DNA from 2 places in the Cupriavidus malaysiensis genome. Region 2 is predicted to be linked to the other one. Evidence: predicted binding sites of a transcription regulator. Region 2 holds the regulator's gene; the other holds the start of a gene.
What was found. The regulator sigma-54, encoded in region 2, starts transcription at its own class of promoters, with help from an activator protein. The targets are predictions, from matches to a motif close to TGGCANGNAANCTGCTTT.

Region 1 (7,318 bases), 870 kb from region 2:
CCAGATCCACATGCCCAAGAACACCGGCGCAGGCTTCTTCATCGGTGCCTTCAGCCTGGTGTTCGGCTTCGCCCTGACCTGGCACATCTGGTGGCTGGCCATCGTCGGCCTGGTCGGCATGATCGTCTCCTTCATCGTCCGCAGCAACGACGACCACATCGACTACTACGTGCCCGCGAAGGAAGTCGAAGCCGTCGAAGCGCGCCATTTTGACCGTCTCGCGTCGCAGGCCTGAACATGTCGACCCAAGTCCTAGACCGTTATCCCGCGCACGCCGCCCCCGCGGCGCATGACCACGCGCACGACCACGACCACGCCCACCACGACACCGCCGGTAACACGGTGTTCGGGTTCTGGGTGTACCTGATGACCGACTGCATCATCTTCGCCGGACTGTTCGCCGCTTTCGCGGTGCTGCGCGGCGAAGTGGCGGGCGGCCCCTCGGGCAAGGAACTGTTCGAACTGAACTACGTCCTGGTCGAGACCTTCCTGCTGCTGTTCTCGAGCCTGACCTCGGGCATGGCGATGGTGGCCCTGCACAACGGCCAGAAGGCCCGCCTGCAGTTCTGGCTGGCCATCACCTTCCTGCTGGGCGCGGCCTTCATCGGCATGGAAATCAACGAGTTCCATCACCTGATCGCCGAGGGCGCCAGCCCGCAGCGCAGCGCCTTCCTGTCGTCCTTCTTCACGCTGGTCGGCACCCACGGCCTGCACGTGGCCAGCGGCCTGCTGTGGATGGCCGTGCTGATGTGCCAGATCGCCAAGAAGGGCCTGACGCCCACCATGAACAAGCGCCTGGCGTGCTTCGCGCTGTTCTGGCACTTTCTGGACATCGTCTGGATCGGCGTGTTCACCGTGGTGTACCTGATGGGAGCGATGTAAATGGAACACAGCAACGTCTCCGCCGGCCACGGCAGCCATGCCGCTGGCGGTGCCAGCCACGGCAGCGTCAAGTCCTATGTGATCGGCTTCGTGCTGGCGGTCATCCTGACCGTGATCCCGTTCAAGATGGTGATGGACGGCTCGGCCGCCCCGTCGACCATCCTGGTGGTGATCCTGGCGCTGGCCGTGGTGCAGATCCTCGTCCACATGGTCTACTTCCTCCACCTCGACCGCTCTTCGGAGCAGCGCTGGAACGTGATCGTGCTGGCCTTCACCGCGCTGATCCTGCTGATCGTGGTGGCAGGCTCGCTGTGGATCATGCACAACATGAACGTCAACATGATGGCGCATTGAACGCCGCGTGCCGCCCGGCGGCACGCGATGTTCCGATGTTCCGACCAACGGGCCCTGCGGGGCCCGTTTTTCTTTGTTGCCGCGCCGGCCGCGTTGCCCCCTGGCGCGCCGCCTTGGCGCATGGCCGCCGCACCTACGCCCGATCGTGGTTCACGCCGCACGCGCAGGGCCCACGCGCCACCCCCGGCGCCGGCATGCCTGGCGCTTCACCCGTGCGCGCCATGCACCACTCTGCCCCATGCACGCCGATGGTGCGCAGCGTCGCTGCACGCCGTTGGTGCGCCGCCCTGACGGGCGCCCGTTCCACGCCCCGCCGCCGCGCCGGCCGGGCCCCCGCACGCGGCGATGGCCTTGGCACGCTAGTTGCAGAACCTGCACCCGGAGTTCGCTGTTCCACAACACACGACAATCTGGGAGCTGCAATGAAACGACGCAATATGCTGAAGCTGACCGCGGTGGCCGCGGCGGCGATGATCGGGTCCAGCACGCTGGCACTGGCGCAGAGCAAGGAGCCGATCAAGGTCGGCATCCTGCACTCGCTGTCCGGCACGATGGCGATCTCCGAGACCTCGCTGAAGGACGTCGCGCTGATGACCATCGACGAGATCAACAAGAGCGGTGGCGTGCTGGGCCGCAAGCTCGAACCGGTGGTGGTGGACCCGGCCTCGAACTGGCCGCTGTTCGCCGAGAAGGCGCGCCAGCTGATCAGCAAGGACAAGGTGGCGGTCACCTTCGGCTGCTGGACTTCGGTGTCGCGCAAGTCGGTGCTGCCGGTCTACGAGGAACTGAACTCGCTGCTGTTCTACCCGGTGCAGTATGAAGGCGAAGAGATGTCGAAGAACGTCTTCTACACCGGCGCGGCGCCCAACCAGCAGGCCATCCCGGCCGTCGAATACCTGATGAGCAAGGAGGGTGGTGGCGCCAAGCGCTTCTTCCTGCTCGGCACCGACTACGTCTATCCGCGCACCACCAACAAGATCCTGCGCGCCTTCCTGAAGAGCAAGGGCGTGGCCGACTCGGACATCGAGGAGGTCTACACGCCGTTCGGCCACAGCGACTACCAGACCATCGTCGCCAACATCAAGAAGTTCTCGCAGGGCGGCAAGACCGCGGTGATCTCGACCATCAACGGCGACTCCAACGTGCCCTTCTACAAGGAACTGGGCAACGCCGGCCTGAAGGCCAAGGACGTGCCGGTGGTCGCCTTCTCGGTCGGCGAAGAAGAGCTGCGCGGCATCGACACCAAGCCGCTGGTGGGCCACCTGGCCGCGTGGAACTACTTCATGTCGGTCAAGAACCCGACCAACGATGCCTTCCGCAAGGAATGGGCGGCCTGGGTCAAGGCCAACAACCTGCCCGGCGGCGACAAGCGCGTGACCAATGACCCGATGGAAGCGACCTACGTCGGCATCCATATGTGGGCCCAGGCCGTCAAGAAGGCCGGCAGCACCGATCCGGACAAGGTGCGTGCGGCCATGTACGGCCAGACCTTCAAGGCGCCGGACGGCTTCACGCTGACCATGGGCGACAACCACCACCTGTACAAGCCGGTGATGATCGGCGAGGTGCGCGGCGACGGCCAGTTCAGCGTGGTGTGGAAGACGCCGAAGCCCATCCGCGCCCAGCCCTGGAGCCCGTTCATCTCGGGCAACGAAGGCAAGCCCGACAAGGTGATGTAAGCGGGGGAGGAGGGCGGCGCCACGCGCCGGCCCCTCCGATCGTACCGCCATGTCCGCGCATGGCGGCCTGGCCGCCACCGGACACCCCCGGAGGAGGCCGGCCGTCCTGCCATCCGTCGCCGACCACAGACCATCATGCTCCGAACCGCATTCCAGTCCGCCGCCTCCCGCCTGCGCGCCGCGCTGGCCGCCGCGCTGCTGCTCGCGGTGCCGCTGCTGCACGCCGCGCCGCTGACGCAGGACGACCTCAAGCCGCTGGCAGGGGACGATTTCGACGCCAAGAGCGCCGCCATCGCCGCGCTCGCCAAGGCGCCGGCCGCGCAGGCCGGCCCCATCCTCAAGGCGCTGCAGGACGATTCGCTGCAATACGCCCCCGGCACCGGCATGGTGATCCAGGACGGCGACAAGATCCTCGACGCCGTCAGCGGCAAGCCGGTCGCGGTCAAGGCCGACGAGCTGGAGGCGCCGACCTTGAACAACAGCCTGCGCTCCCAGGTGGACAGCGCGGCCAGCAGCCTGCTGCTGCAGTCGCCCGACATCGCGGTGCGCACGCAGGCCATCAATACCCTGCTCGACCAGCCCGACAGCGCGTCGCGCGAGACGGTCGAGGCGGCCCGCAAGGCGGAGGCCGACCCCGCGCTGCGCGCCAAGCTGGACGTGATCTGGGCCGGCGCGGCGCTGTCCGACCCGGACCGCAACGCGCGCCTGGAGGCGATCCGCATCCTCGGGCGCGACGATAATCCGCAGAACCGCCTCAAGCTCAAGCCCTTCGTCGAGCGCGATGCGGCGGGCCGCTACCGCGAGCCCGATGCCGAGCTGCGCGTGGCCGCCCAGCAGGTGCTCGACGGCTTGCGCACCGAGCAGCGCCGCGCCGAGCTGATCGGCAACCTGTTCGCCGGCCTGAGCCTGGGCAGCGTGCTGCTGCTGGCGGCGCTCGGCCTGGCCATCACCTACGGCCTGATCGGCGTCATCAACATGGCGCACGGTGAATTCCTGATGATCGGCGCCTATGCGACCTACTCGGTGCAGAGCGTGTTCCGCGCGCATTTCCCCGGCGCCTTCGAGTGGTACCTGCTGGCGGCGCTGCCGGCCGCCTTCCTGGCCTCGGCGCTGGTCGGCTTCGTGCTGGAGCGCCTGGTGCTGCGCCATCTGTACGGCCGCCCGCTCGAGACCTTGCTGGCGACCTTCGGCGTCAGCCTGCTGCTGATGCAGGCCGTGCGCACGGTGTTCGGCGCGCAGAACGTGGAGGTGGCCAATCCGGCATGGATGAGCGGCGGCTTCGCGCTGCTGCCGGCCCTGGTGATTCCCTACAACCGCGTCGTCATCATCGTGTTCGCGCTGGCGGTGGTGGCGGTGGCCTGGGGCGTGCTCAACCGCACCCGCCTCGGCCTGTTCGTGCGCGCCACCACGCAGAACCGCACCATGGCGGCCTGCGTGGGCGTGCGCACCTGGAAGGTCGACAGCTACGCCTTCGCCTTCGGCGCCGGCATCGCCGGCCTGGGCGGTTGTGCGCTGTCGCAGATCGGCAATGTGGGTCCGGACCTCGGCCAGGCCTACATCATCGATTCCTTCATGGTGGTCGTGCTGGGCGGCGTGGGCCAGCTCGCCGGCACCATCGTCGGGGCCTTCGGCCTGGGCCTCGTCAACAAGTTCATCGAGCCGTTCTACGGCGCGGTGCTGGCCAAGATCTTCGTCCTGGTGCTGATCGTGCTCTTCATCCAGAAGCGCCCGCAAGGACTGTTCGCGCTCAAGGGGCGCAGCGCGGAGGCATGATGCAGGGTTCCTTCTCTCGATCCTCGAACGGTTTGCGCCTGGACGTGCCCGAGCGCCAGCCGCTGTTCCCCGCGCGCGGCTGGCTGGCGCTGGCGGTGCTCGCCGCCATCGCCTGCATCGGCGTGCCGCTGTGCGCGCTGGTGCTGCCGCCCGGCCATCCGCTGCACCTGTCGGCTTACGCACTGACGCTGATCGGCAAGATCATGTGCTACGCGCTGGCGGCCATCGCGCTCGACCTGGTGTGGGGCTACTGCGGCATCCTCAGCCTGGGCCATGGCCTGTTCTTCGCCCTCGGCGGCTATGCCATGGGCATGTACCTGATGCGGGCCATCGGGCGCGAGGGCGTCTACAAGAGCGAGCTGCCGGACTTCATGGTGTTCCTGGACTGGAAGGAACTGCCCTGGTTCTGGCACGGCAGCGAGCACCTGTGGGTGGCGCTGGCCCTGGTGGTGCTGGTGCCCGGCTTGCTGGCCTGGCTGTTCGGCTTCTTCGCCTTCCGCTCGCGCATCAAGGGCGTCTACCTGTCCATCATCACACAGGCGATGACCTATGCGGCCATGCTGCTGTTCTTCCGCAACGAGACCGGCTTCGGCGGCAACAACGGCTTCACCGACTTCAAGCGCATCGCCGGCTTCGCCGTGGCCGCGCCGCAGACCCGCACCGCGCTGTTCGTGCTGAGCTTCGCCGCGCTGCTGGCCGGCTTCATCGCCTGCCGCGCCATCGTCGCCTCCAAGCTGGGCCGCGTGGTGACGGCGGTGCGCGATGCCGAGACGCGCGTGATGTTCTCCGGCTACAACCCGCTCGGCTACAAGCTGTTCGTATGGACCTTCTCGGCGGTGCTGTGCGGTATCGCGGGCGCGCTCTACGTGCCGCAGGTGGGCATCATCAACCCGGGCGAGATGTCGCCGGCCAACTCGATCGAGATGGCGGTGTGGGTGGCCGTGGGCGGGCGCGGCACGCTGGTCGGCCCGGTCGTCGGCGCCTTCCTCGTCAACGGGGCCAAGACCCTGTTCACGGCCTATTTCGCCGAGTACTGGCTGTTCCTGCTGGGGGCGATGTTCGTGCTGGTCACGCTCTACCTGCCGGACGGCGTGGTCGGCCTGTTCAAGCGGCTGCGCGCCGCGCGCCGGCCGCAGGTGCCGGCGGTGGCGGCCGCGCCGGCGGCCGGCGCGAGCCATAGCGGAGGTGAGGCATGAGTGCGGCGATGGGTATCAGCAAGAGCGTCGAGGCCGGCGCGCAGGGCGATGCCGGGTTGGCCGAGAGCGGCGACGCCACCGGCCTGGGCCGGGTGCTGGAGCCGGGCGTCATCGACGTCTCGCACGGCCCCATCCTCTACCTGGAGGACGTGACCGTGCAGTTCGATGGCTTCCGCGCGCTCAACAAGCTGACGCTGTCGATCGACCACGGCGAGCTGCGCTGCGTGATCGGCCCCAACGGCGCCGGCAAGACCACCATGATGGACGTGATCACCGGCAAGACCGGACCGCGTAACGCCAGCGTCAACGGCCGCGTGTTCCTGGGCCAGACCATCGACCTGATGCGCATGACGGAGCCGCAGATCGCCCAGGCCGGCATCGGCCGCAAGTTCCAGAAGCCCACCGTGTTCGAGCAGCACGCGGTGTGGGAGAACCTGGAGCTGGCGATGAAGGCGGACAAGCGCTGGTGGGCCACGCTGCGCGCGCGCCTGGACGGCAGCGGGCGCGGCCGCATCGAGCAGACGCTGGCGCTGACCGGTCTGGAAGACGAGGCCTACCGGCCCGCCGGGCTGCTGTCGCACGGACAGAAGCAGCGCCTCGAGATCGGCATGCTGCTGATGCAGCAGCCGCAGCTGTTGCTGCTGGACGAGCCGGTGGCCGGCATGACCGACGAGGAAACCATGCAGCTCGCCGCGCTGCTCAACGGCCTGCGCGGCACCTGCTCGATGATGGTGGTGGAGCATGACATGGAGTTCGTCGCCGCGCTGGCCGGCGAGGCCGGCAAGGTGACGGTGCTGGCCGAGGGCAGCGTGCTGGCCGAAGGCACGCTGGACGCCGTCAAGCGCGACGAGCGCGTGATCGAATCTTATCTGGGACGATGAAGATGCTGCAGGTCAATGCACTGAACCAGTTCTACGGCGGCAGCCACATCCTGCGCGACGTCAGCTTCGAGGTGCCGCACGGCCGCCTGACCACGCTGCTCGGGCGCAACGGCGTAGGCAAGAGCACGCTGCTCAAATGCCTGATGGGCGTGGTGCCCACGCGCAGCGGCAGCATCCAGTGGGATGGCCGCGCGCTGGAAAAGAAGCCGCCCTACGAACGCGTGTCCGCAGGCCTGGCCTATGTGCCGCAGGGGCGCGAGATCTTCCCGCGCCTGACGGTGGAAGAGAACCTGCTGATCGGCGCGGCCAGCCGTGCCCGACCGGCCGGCGTGCCGGAACGCATCTACGAGCTGTTCCCGGTGCTGCGCACCATGCGCCAGCGGCGCGGCGGCGACCTGTCGGGCGGACAGCAGCAGCAACTGGCGATCGGACGCGCGCTGATGAGCGAGCCCGGCCTGCTGATCCTGGACGAGCCGACCGAAGGCATCCAGCCCTCCATCATCCAGGACATCGGGCGCGCGCTGCGGCTGCTGGTCGACGAATTCGGCATGAC
Region 2 (7,318 bases):
GCCAAGCCGGGCAAGCTCGCCTATATCCGCCAGAAGCGCGACAACGTCGACGAGTACATCGACGGCTGGGGCGACCGCATCGAGTACGACGGCAAGCAAGGCATCTCCAAGCTGATCGGCCAGGCCCGCATGGCGCGCCTGGCGGGCGGCAAGCAGATCGACGAGATCCGCGGCGCCGTGATCACCTACGACAGCAACAACGAGTACTACACGGCCAGCAGCAGCGGCGACAAAGGCGCGGTGACCTCCTCGGGACGCGTGCGCGCCGTGCTCTCGCCGCGCCAGCCGGCCAGCGCGCCGGCAGCGCCGCCGCTGGAGCTGAAGTCCGCACCCGCGCCGTCCAAGTCCTGAACCCAGCCGAACGCAACGCATCCAGCGCGCCAGGCGCTCCCAACGCACTGCCCTCATGACCGATACCCAGACCGCCCCCGCCGCCACCGCCAGCAACGGCCAGTCCGCCGGCGGCAGCACGCTGACGGTACGCCACCTGAAGAAGCGCTATGGCTCGCGCACGGTGGTCAAGGACGTCTCGCTCGACGTCAAGAGCGGCGAGGTGGTCGGCCTGCTAGGGCCCAACGGCGCCGGCAAGACCACCTCCTTCTACATGATCGTCGGCCTGGTGGCGCTGGACGAAGGCGACATCGTGCTCGACGGCCTGCACCTGAGCGGCCTGGCCATCCACGAGCGCGCGCGCATGGGCCTGTCCTACCTGCCGCAGGAGGCCTCGGTGTTCCGCAAGCTCAACGTCGAGGAGAACATCCGCGCGGTGCTGGAGCTGCAGATCGTCGACGGCAAGCCGCTGTCGGCGCAGGAGATCGAGCGCCGCCTGGACGCGCTGCTCGACGACCTGCAGATCGCCCACCTGCGCCAGAATCCCGCGCTGTCTCTGTCGGGCGGCGAGCGCCGGCGCGTGGAAATCGCGCGCGCGCTGGCTTCGGCCCCGCGCTTCATCCTGCTCGACGAACCGTTCGCCGGTGTCGACCCGATCGCGGTGGGCGAGATCCAGCGTATCGTCAGCTTCCTCAAGGCGCGCAACATCGGCGTGCTGATCACCGACCACAATGTGCGCGAGACGCTGGGCATCTGCGACCACGCCTACATCATCAGCGAGGGCGCGGTGCTGGCCGAGGGCCGCCCGCAGGAAATCATCGCCAACGAATCGGTGCGCCGGGTCTACCTGGGCGAGAACTTCCGCATGTGATGCGGTGGCCGCGCCTCGCCGGCGCGGGACCGCGACAAAGCGGCAGGAACGTTAGCAATTTTCGTTCCATCGCGCTGCGGATGGGCATAGAATAGGCCGCATGAAACCTTCGCTTCAGCTCCGCCTTTCCCAGCATCTCGCACTGACGCCACAGCTTCAGCAGTCGATCCGGCTGTTGCAGCTTTCCACGCTCGAACTGCAGCAGGAAGTCGAGCAGGCCCTGATCGAAAACCCTCTGCTCGAGCGCGAAAACGATTGGATCGAGAGCCCGCTGCGGGTGGCCGCCGATGGCAGCATCAACGTGCAGAGCGCACCCGCGCCGGCCCCGGCCGAAGCGCAGGGCAATGGCGAGGCACGCAGCGACGAGGGCGGCGGCGATGAAGAGCGCTTCGGCGACGGCGCCGACGACTACGGCAGCGACTGGAGCCTGGACGACTTCGCGCGTCGCCCCCAGGGCGACGAAGACGAGAAGGCGCCGCTGCAACTGCGCGACGCCGAGCCGACCCTGCGCGAGCACCTGATGGAACAGCTCGCGCCGCTGAAGATCTCGGCGCGCGACAAGGGCCTGGCCATCTTCCTGATCGAGTCGCTCGACGACGACGGCTACCTCAGCGCCACGCTCGAGGAGATCTGCGAAGAGCTGCCCGAAGAGCTGGAGTTCGAGATCGAGGAAGTGCAGGCCATGCTGGCCCTGCTGCAGAGCTTCGATCCACCCGGCGTGGGAGCGCGCAATGCGGCCGAATGCCTGGCGCTGCAGCTGCGGCGGCTGTCGCATCCGCAGCGCGAGCTGGCGCTGGGCATCGTCAACCACCACCTGGAACTGCTGGCCGCGCGCGATTACACGCGCTTGAAGAAGGCGCTGCAGGTGGACGAGACGGCGCTGAAGGCAGCACATGACCTGATCCGCTCGCTGGCACCGTATCCGGGCCACGCCTACAACCGTCCGCAGGCCGACTTCGTCGTGCCCGACGTGTTCGTGCGCAAGAGCGGCAGCGGCTGGATCGCCCAACTCAATCCCGACGTGATGCCGCGCCTGCGCATCAACGACATGTACGCGCAGATCCTGCGCGGCGCCAAGGGCGAATCCGGTGCCGCCGGCCTGCAGCAGAAACTGCAGGAAGCCCGCTGGCTGATCAAGAACATCCAGCAGCGCTTCGACACCATCCTGCGTGTCGCACAGGCCATTGTCGAGCGTCAAAAGAACTTCTTCAGCCACGGTGAAATTGCGATGCGCCCCTTGGTTTTGCGGGAGATTGCCGATACACTGGGATTACACGAGTCAACCATCTCTCGGGTGACGACTAACAAATACATGGCCACCCCCATGGGCACTTTCGAGCTGAAGTACTTCTTCGGCAGCCATGTGTCCACGGAAACGGGCGGCGCTGCTTCATCAACGGCTATCCGAGCCTTGATCAAGCAACTGATAGGAGCCGAAGACCCGAAGAATCCCCTGTCCGACAGCCGAATTGCCGAATTGCTGGGCGATCAGGGCTTCGTCGTGGCGCGCCGGACGGTCGCCAAGTACCGAGAAGCGCTGAAGATCCCGGCAGTCAATCTCCGCAAGTCTTTGTAGCCGAGCCGCATCGCCTGCCTGGTGTGGCTCTTTCAGAAGGAGAAGCGCTATGAACTTCAAGATCAGTGGACACCACCTGGACATCACGCCACCCCTGCGTGAGTACGTGGAAACGAAGCTGGAGCGTATCGTCAGGCATTTCGATCAAGTCATCGGCGTTAGCGTGCTGCTCTCTGTCGACAACCACAAGGAAAAGGACAGGCGTCAGTACGCGGAAATCAATCTGCATCTGAAGGGCAAGGACATCTTCGTCGAGGCGCACCACGAAGACCTGTATGCGGCGATCGACGCACTGGTCGACAAGCTGGACCGTCAGGTCATCCGGTACAAGGACCGCGTGCAGAGCCACGACCGGGAATCCGTGAAGTACCAGATGGCTGCCGCACAGATGCAGCAATAGCCAGAGAAAACAATAAGAACAATCTGCCTGATCTGCCTTGAGGCCGCCCGTCGGCCACCAGCACAAGGGCCAGACCACGAACCGCGCATAAAGCGCGGTTTTTTGCTTTTGGCGGACCGGCTCGCGTGCACGCCCCGTACACGCCCTCGTCCGGGGGAGTTCGCAAGTGGCGCGACGCAGTGTATGCTCTCCAATACATGAGTCGCCGCTACCGCCGGGACCGCGGCTTGCGCGCCGCACAAGAAGGCGGGCGGGCTGCTCTATAATGGTCCGATACTCCGCATGCCGGCGCCCGACCGGCGGAGCGAGCGGATATTCCGCCTCTTTGACCCGGCCGGGCGCGCAGCGCACCGGGCCGCTTATCTGGAATCCCTGCGCACCTGCCATGAACCGTTTGGCCAAATTGCTGCCGCCAGGCAACATCACACTCGACGTCAGCGTCACCAGCAAGAAGCGCGTCTTCGAACAGGCCGGACTCCTCTTCGAGAACAACCATGGCGTGGCGCGGGCCACGGTCACCGACAACCTGTTCGCGCGCGAGTCGCTGGGCTCGACCGGGCTGGGCGCGGGCGTGGCCATCCCGCATGGCCGCATCAAGGGCCTGAAGCAACCGCTGGCCGCCTTCATGCGTCTGGCCGAGCCGATCCCATTCGAATCGCCCGACGGCAAGCCGGTGTCGCTGCTGATCTTCCTGCTGGTACCCGAGCAGGCCACCCAGCAACATCTCGAGATCCTGTCGGAGATCGCCCAGTTGCTGTCCGACCGCGACATGCGCGAAGGCCTGGCCACGCTGCCGACGCCCGAAGCCGTGCACCAGCTCCTGACCGAATGGCATCCCTGACCGGCGCTCCGCCCGCAGGCGCGGGCCAAGGCACCGGCGGCGGGTCCTAGCGCTTTCCAGCCCCACCAGACTCCCCCGCATGGAACTCACCGGCGTTTCTTCCCAGTCCATCTTCGACGACAACGCAGCCGACCTCAAACTCTCATGGGTGGCGGGTCTCGAGGGGGCGGATCGCGCCTTCGACGTGGATTTCGCCCGCGAAGCCACCTCGGCCGCCGACCTCGTGGGCCACCTGAACCTGATCCACCCCAACCGCATCCAGGTCCTCGGCAAACCCGAGATCACCTACTACCAGCGGCTGGACGACGAGATGCGCAAGCGGCAGATGGGCGAGCTGATCCTGCTCGAGCCGCCCTTCCTGGTGGTCGCCGACGGCATGGAGCCACCGCCCGACCTGGAACTGCGCTGCACGCGCTCTTCCACACCGCTGTTCACCACGCCGGTATCCTCGGCGGCCGTGATCGACCACCTGCGCCTCTACCTGTCGCGCATCTCGGCGCCGCGCGTGACCATGCACGGGGTATTCCTCGACATTCTCGGCATGGGCGTGCTGATCATGGGCGAATCTGGCCTGGGCAAGAGCGAACTGGGCCTGGAACTGATCTCGCGCGGCCACGGCCTGGTGGCCGATGACGCGGTCGACTTCGTGCGCCTGGGTCCGGACTTCGTCGAAGGACGCTGCCCGCCATTGCTGCAGAACCTGCTCGAGGTGCGCGGCCTGGGCCTGCTCGACATCAAGACCATCTTCGGCGAGACGGCGGTGCGCCGGAAGATGAAGCTCAAGCTGGTGGTGCAACTGGTGCGCCGCAACGACGGCGAGTTCGAGCGGCTGCCGCTCGATTCGCAGTACCTGGACGTACTGGGCCTGCCGATCCACATGGTGAAGATCCAGGTTGCGGCCGGCCGCAACCTGGCGGTGCTGGTCGAGGCTGCGGTGCGCAACACCATCCTGCGCCTGCGCGGCATCGACACGCTGCGCGACTTCATGGACCGCCAGCGGGCCGCGATGCAGGCCGACGCGGTCTCGCGGGGCCAGGGAAGACTGCTCTGACGCCGGCCGGCATGCCGCCGGCCGCTGCTTGCAATTGCTTACAGGAACACGGGCGCGGCCGTCAACGCAGGCCGGCGGCGCGCCGTTGTGTGCGGTAGTGGGCATCGAGCCCAGTCAGACACCGCGGCGCCGGCATGGCACGCGGCCATGAAGTCTTCCACAGCCAGGAGAAGAGCATGAAGAAGATGATCGCGATCTGTGCACTGCTGACCCCGCTGTTCGCCACGGGAGCATTCGCCCAAGGCTCGGCGCCCGCGGCGGCCAACTCCCAGCAGGACAAGATGAAAGCCTGCAATACGCAGGCCTCCGGCAAGAAGGGCGACGAGCGCAAGACCTTCATGAAGGATTGCCTGTCCAACAAGCCGGCCGCGGCGGCGGCGCCGATGACCCAGCAGGAGAAGATGTCGGCCTGCAGCAAGCAAGGCAAGGGCAAGAAGGGGGATGACTACAAGTCCTTCATGAAGGACTGCCTGTCCAAGTAAGGACCTCAGGGCGCTGGCGGAGCCCCCCGCCGGCCCCGCCTGGCACGCCCGCGGCAGCGCCGGGCGGCGGTCATGACGGCGACATGCGCTGATGCTATGCTTGCCGTGCTATGCGCATCATTCTTATCACCGGGATCTCCGGCTCCGGCAAGTCCGTCGCACTGAATGTGCTCGAGGACGCAGGTTATTACTGCGTGGACAACCTGCCCGCGCAATTCCTGCCGGAACTTGCCCGCTATCTGGCATCGCAGGGCCACACCCACCTGGGCGTCGCGATCGACGTACGCAGCCGAGAGTCGCTCGACCAGCTGCCCGACGTGCTGCGCAACCTGCGTGCCGAGCACCGGGTGCAGGTCATCTTCCTCACCGCCAATACCGAGGCGCTGGTGCAGCGCTACTCGGAAACGCGGCGGCGCCACCCGCTCTCGATCCGTGCCGACGATACCGGGCAGTCGCCCGCGCCTGAGCCGGCGCTCAGCGACACCTCGCTGATCGAGGCCATCGAGATGGAGCGCGAACTGCTCAATCCGCTGGCCGAGTCTGCCCACCGCATCGACACCAGCAGCGTGCGCACCAATACCCTGCGCGCCTGGATCAAGGAAATCATCCGCGACGAGCCGCTGCAGCTGACCCTGCTGTTCGAGTCGTTCGGCTTCAAGCATGGCGTGCCGAGCGACGCTGACCTCGTCTTCGACGTGCGCTCGCTGCCTAACCCCTTCTACGATCTCGCGCTGCGGCCGCTGACCGGGCGCGACGTGCCGGTGATGGAATTCCTGGAAAGCCAGCCGATGGTGCTGGAGATGGCGGAAGATATCCGCAGCTATGTGGAAAAGTGGCTGCCGAGTTTCATCGCCGACAACCGCAGCTACCTGACCGTGGCGATCGGATGCACTGGCGGGCAGCACCGCTCCGTCTATATTGTGGAAAGGCTCGCCAGCTATTTCCGCGCCCATGGTAATGTGCTGGTGAGGCACCGCGAACTCGTGCCGGCCGGCTGAAGGCCGCCCGGCGTCCCTGCTCCCGGCCCGAGGCGGCAACCGCCCCAGGCCCTTGCTGGCTTGCGCATGGCTCCCACCCAACCAGGCAGTCCCGCCGGCGCCGCCGGTGCCGCTTCCGGCACGGAGACGCAGACGCTGGAATCCCTGCCGCTGTTTCCGCTGCACACCGTCCTGTTTCCCGATGGCCACCTGCCCTTGCGCGTGTTCGAGCCGCGCTATGTCGACATGGTGCGCCGCTGCCTGCGTGACGGCACGCCTTTCGGTGTCTGCCTGATCCAGAGTGGCGAGGAGGTGGCCGCACCCGGCAGCGTCACCGTACCCGAAGCGATCGGCTGCCTGGCCGAGATCGTCGACTGCAATATGGAGCAGCTGGGCGTGCTGCTGATCGAGACGCACGGCACCCAGCGCTTCCGTACGCTCGAGCACGGCACGCGCGAGGATGGGCTGCTGGTGGCGCGCGCCGAAACGCTGCCGCCCGACGTGCTCGACTGCAAGGAAGAGTTGCTCGGAGAATGCACCGCCGCCTTGCGCCGCATCGTCGCGGCCGTCCACGCCGAGGCGTCAGGCAGGAAGCTGTTCACGGAACCGCAACGCTGGCACGATCCGGGCTGGATCGCGAACCGGCTGTGCGAACTGCTGCCGGTTCCGCTCAAGGCCAAGCAGATGCTGATGGCCCTGCCCGATGCCGGCATGCGCATCGAGATCGTGCACCGCTACATGCGGCAGCACCACATCGTCTAGTCCGTCCCGCCCCGCCCCGCCCCGTCCG

Region 1: the regulator sigma-54 is predicted to act here: its motif matches at 1,589-1,606, upstream of urtA (urea ABC transporter substrate-binding protein).

The regions. Positions count from the first base shown of each region.
Region 1 covers NZ_CP017754.1:1,698,179-1,705,496, forward strand. The annotation lists gene cyoB (cytochrome o ubiquinol oxidase subunit I) at 1-235, shown strand, start outside; gene cyoC (cytochrome o ubiquinol oxidase subunit III) at 238-882, shown strand; gene BKK80_RS07415 (cytochrome o ubiquinol oxidase subunit IV) at 883-1,236, shown strand; gene urtA (urea ABC transporter substrate-binding protein) at 1,659-2,915, shown strand; gene urtB (urea ABC transporter permease subunit UrtB) at 3,051-4,688, shown strand; gene urtC (urea ABC transporter permease subunit UrtC) at 4,685-5,884, shown strand; gene urtD (urea ABC transporter ATP-binding protein UrtD) at 5,893-6,765, shown strand; gene urtE (urea ABC transporter ATP-binding subunit UrtE) at 6,768-7,318, shown strand, end outside.
Region 2 covers NZ_CP017754.1:832,194-839,511, reverse strand. The annotation lists gene lptA (lipopolysaccharide transport periplasmic protein LptA) at 1-351, shown strand, start outside; gene lptB (LPS export ABC transporter ATP-binding protein) at 407-1,201, shown strand; gene BKK80_RS03655 (RNA polymerase factor sigma-54) at 1,302-2,777, shown strand; gene hpf (ribosome hibernation-promoting factor, HPF/YfiA family) at 2,827-3,177, shown strand; gene ptsN (PTS IIA-like nitrogen regulatory protein PtsN) at 3,563-4,018, shown strand; gene hprK (HPr(Ser) kinase/phosphatase) at 4,098-5,069, shown strand; gene BKK80_RS03635 (PsiF family protein) at 5,246-5,551, shown strand; gene rapZ (RNase adapter RapZ) at 5,662-6,549, shown strand; gene BKK80_RS03625 (LON peptidase substrate-binding domain-containing protein) at 6,616-7,290, shown strand.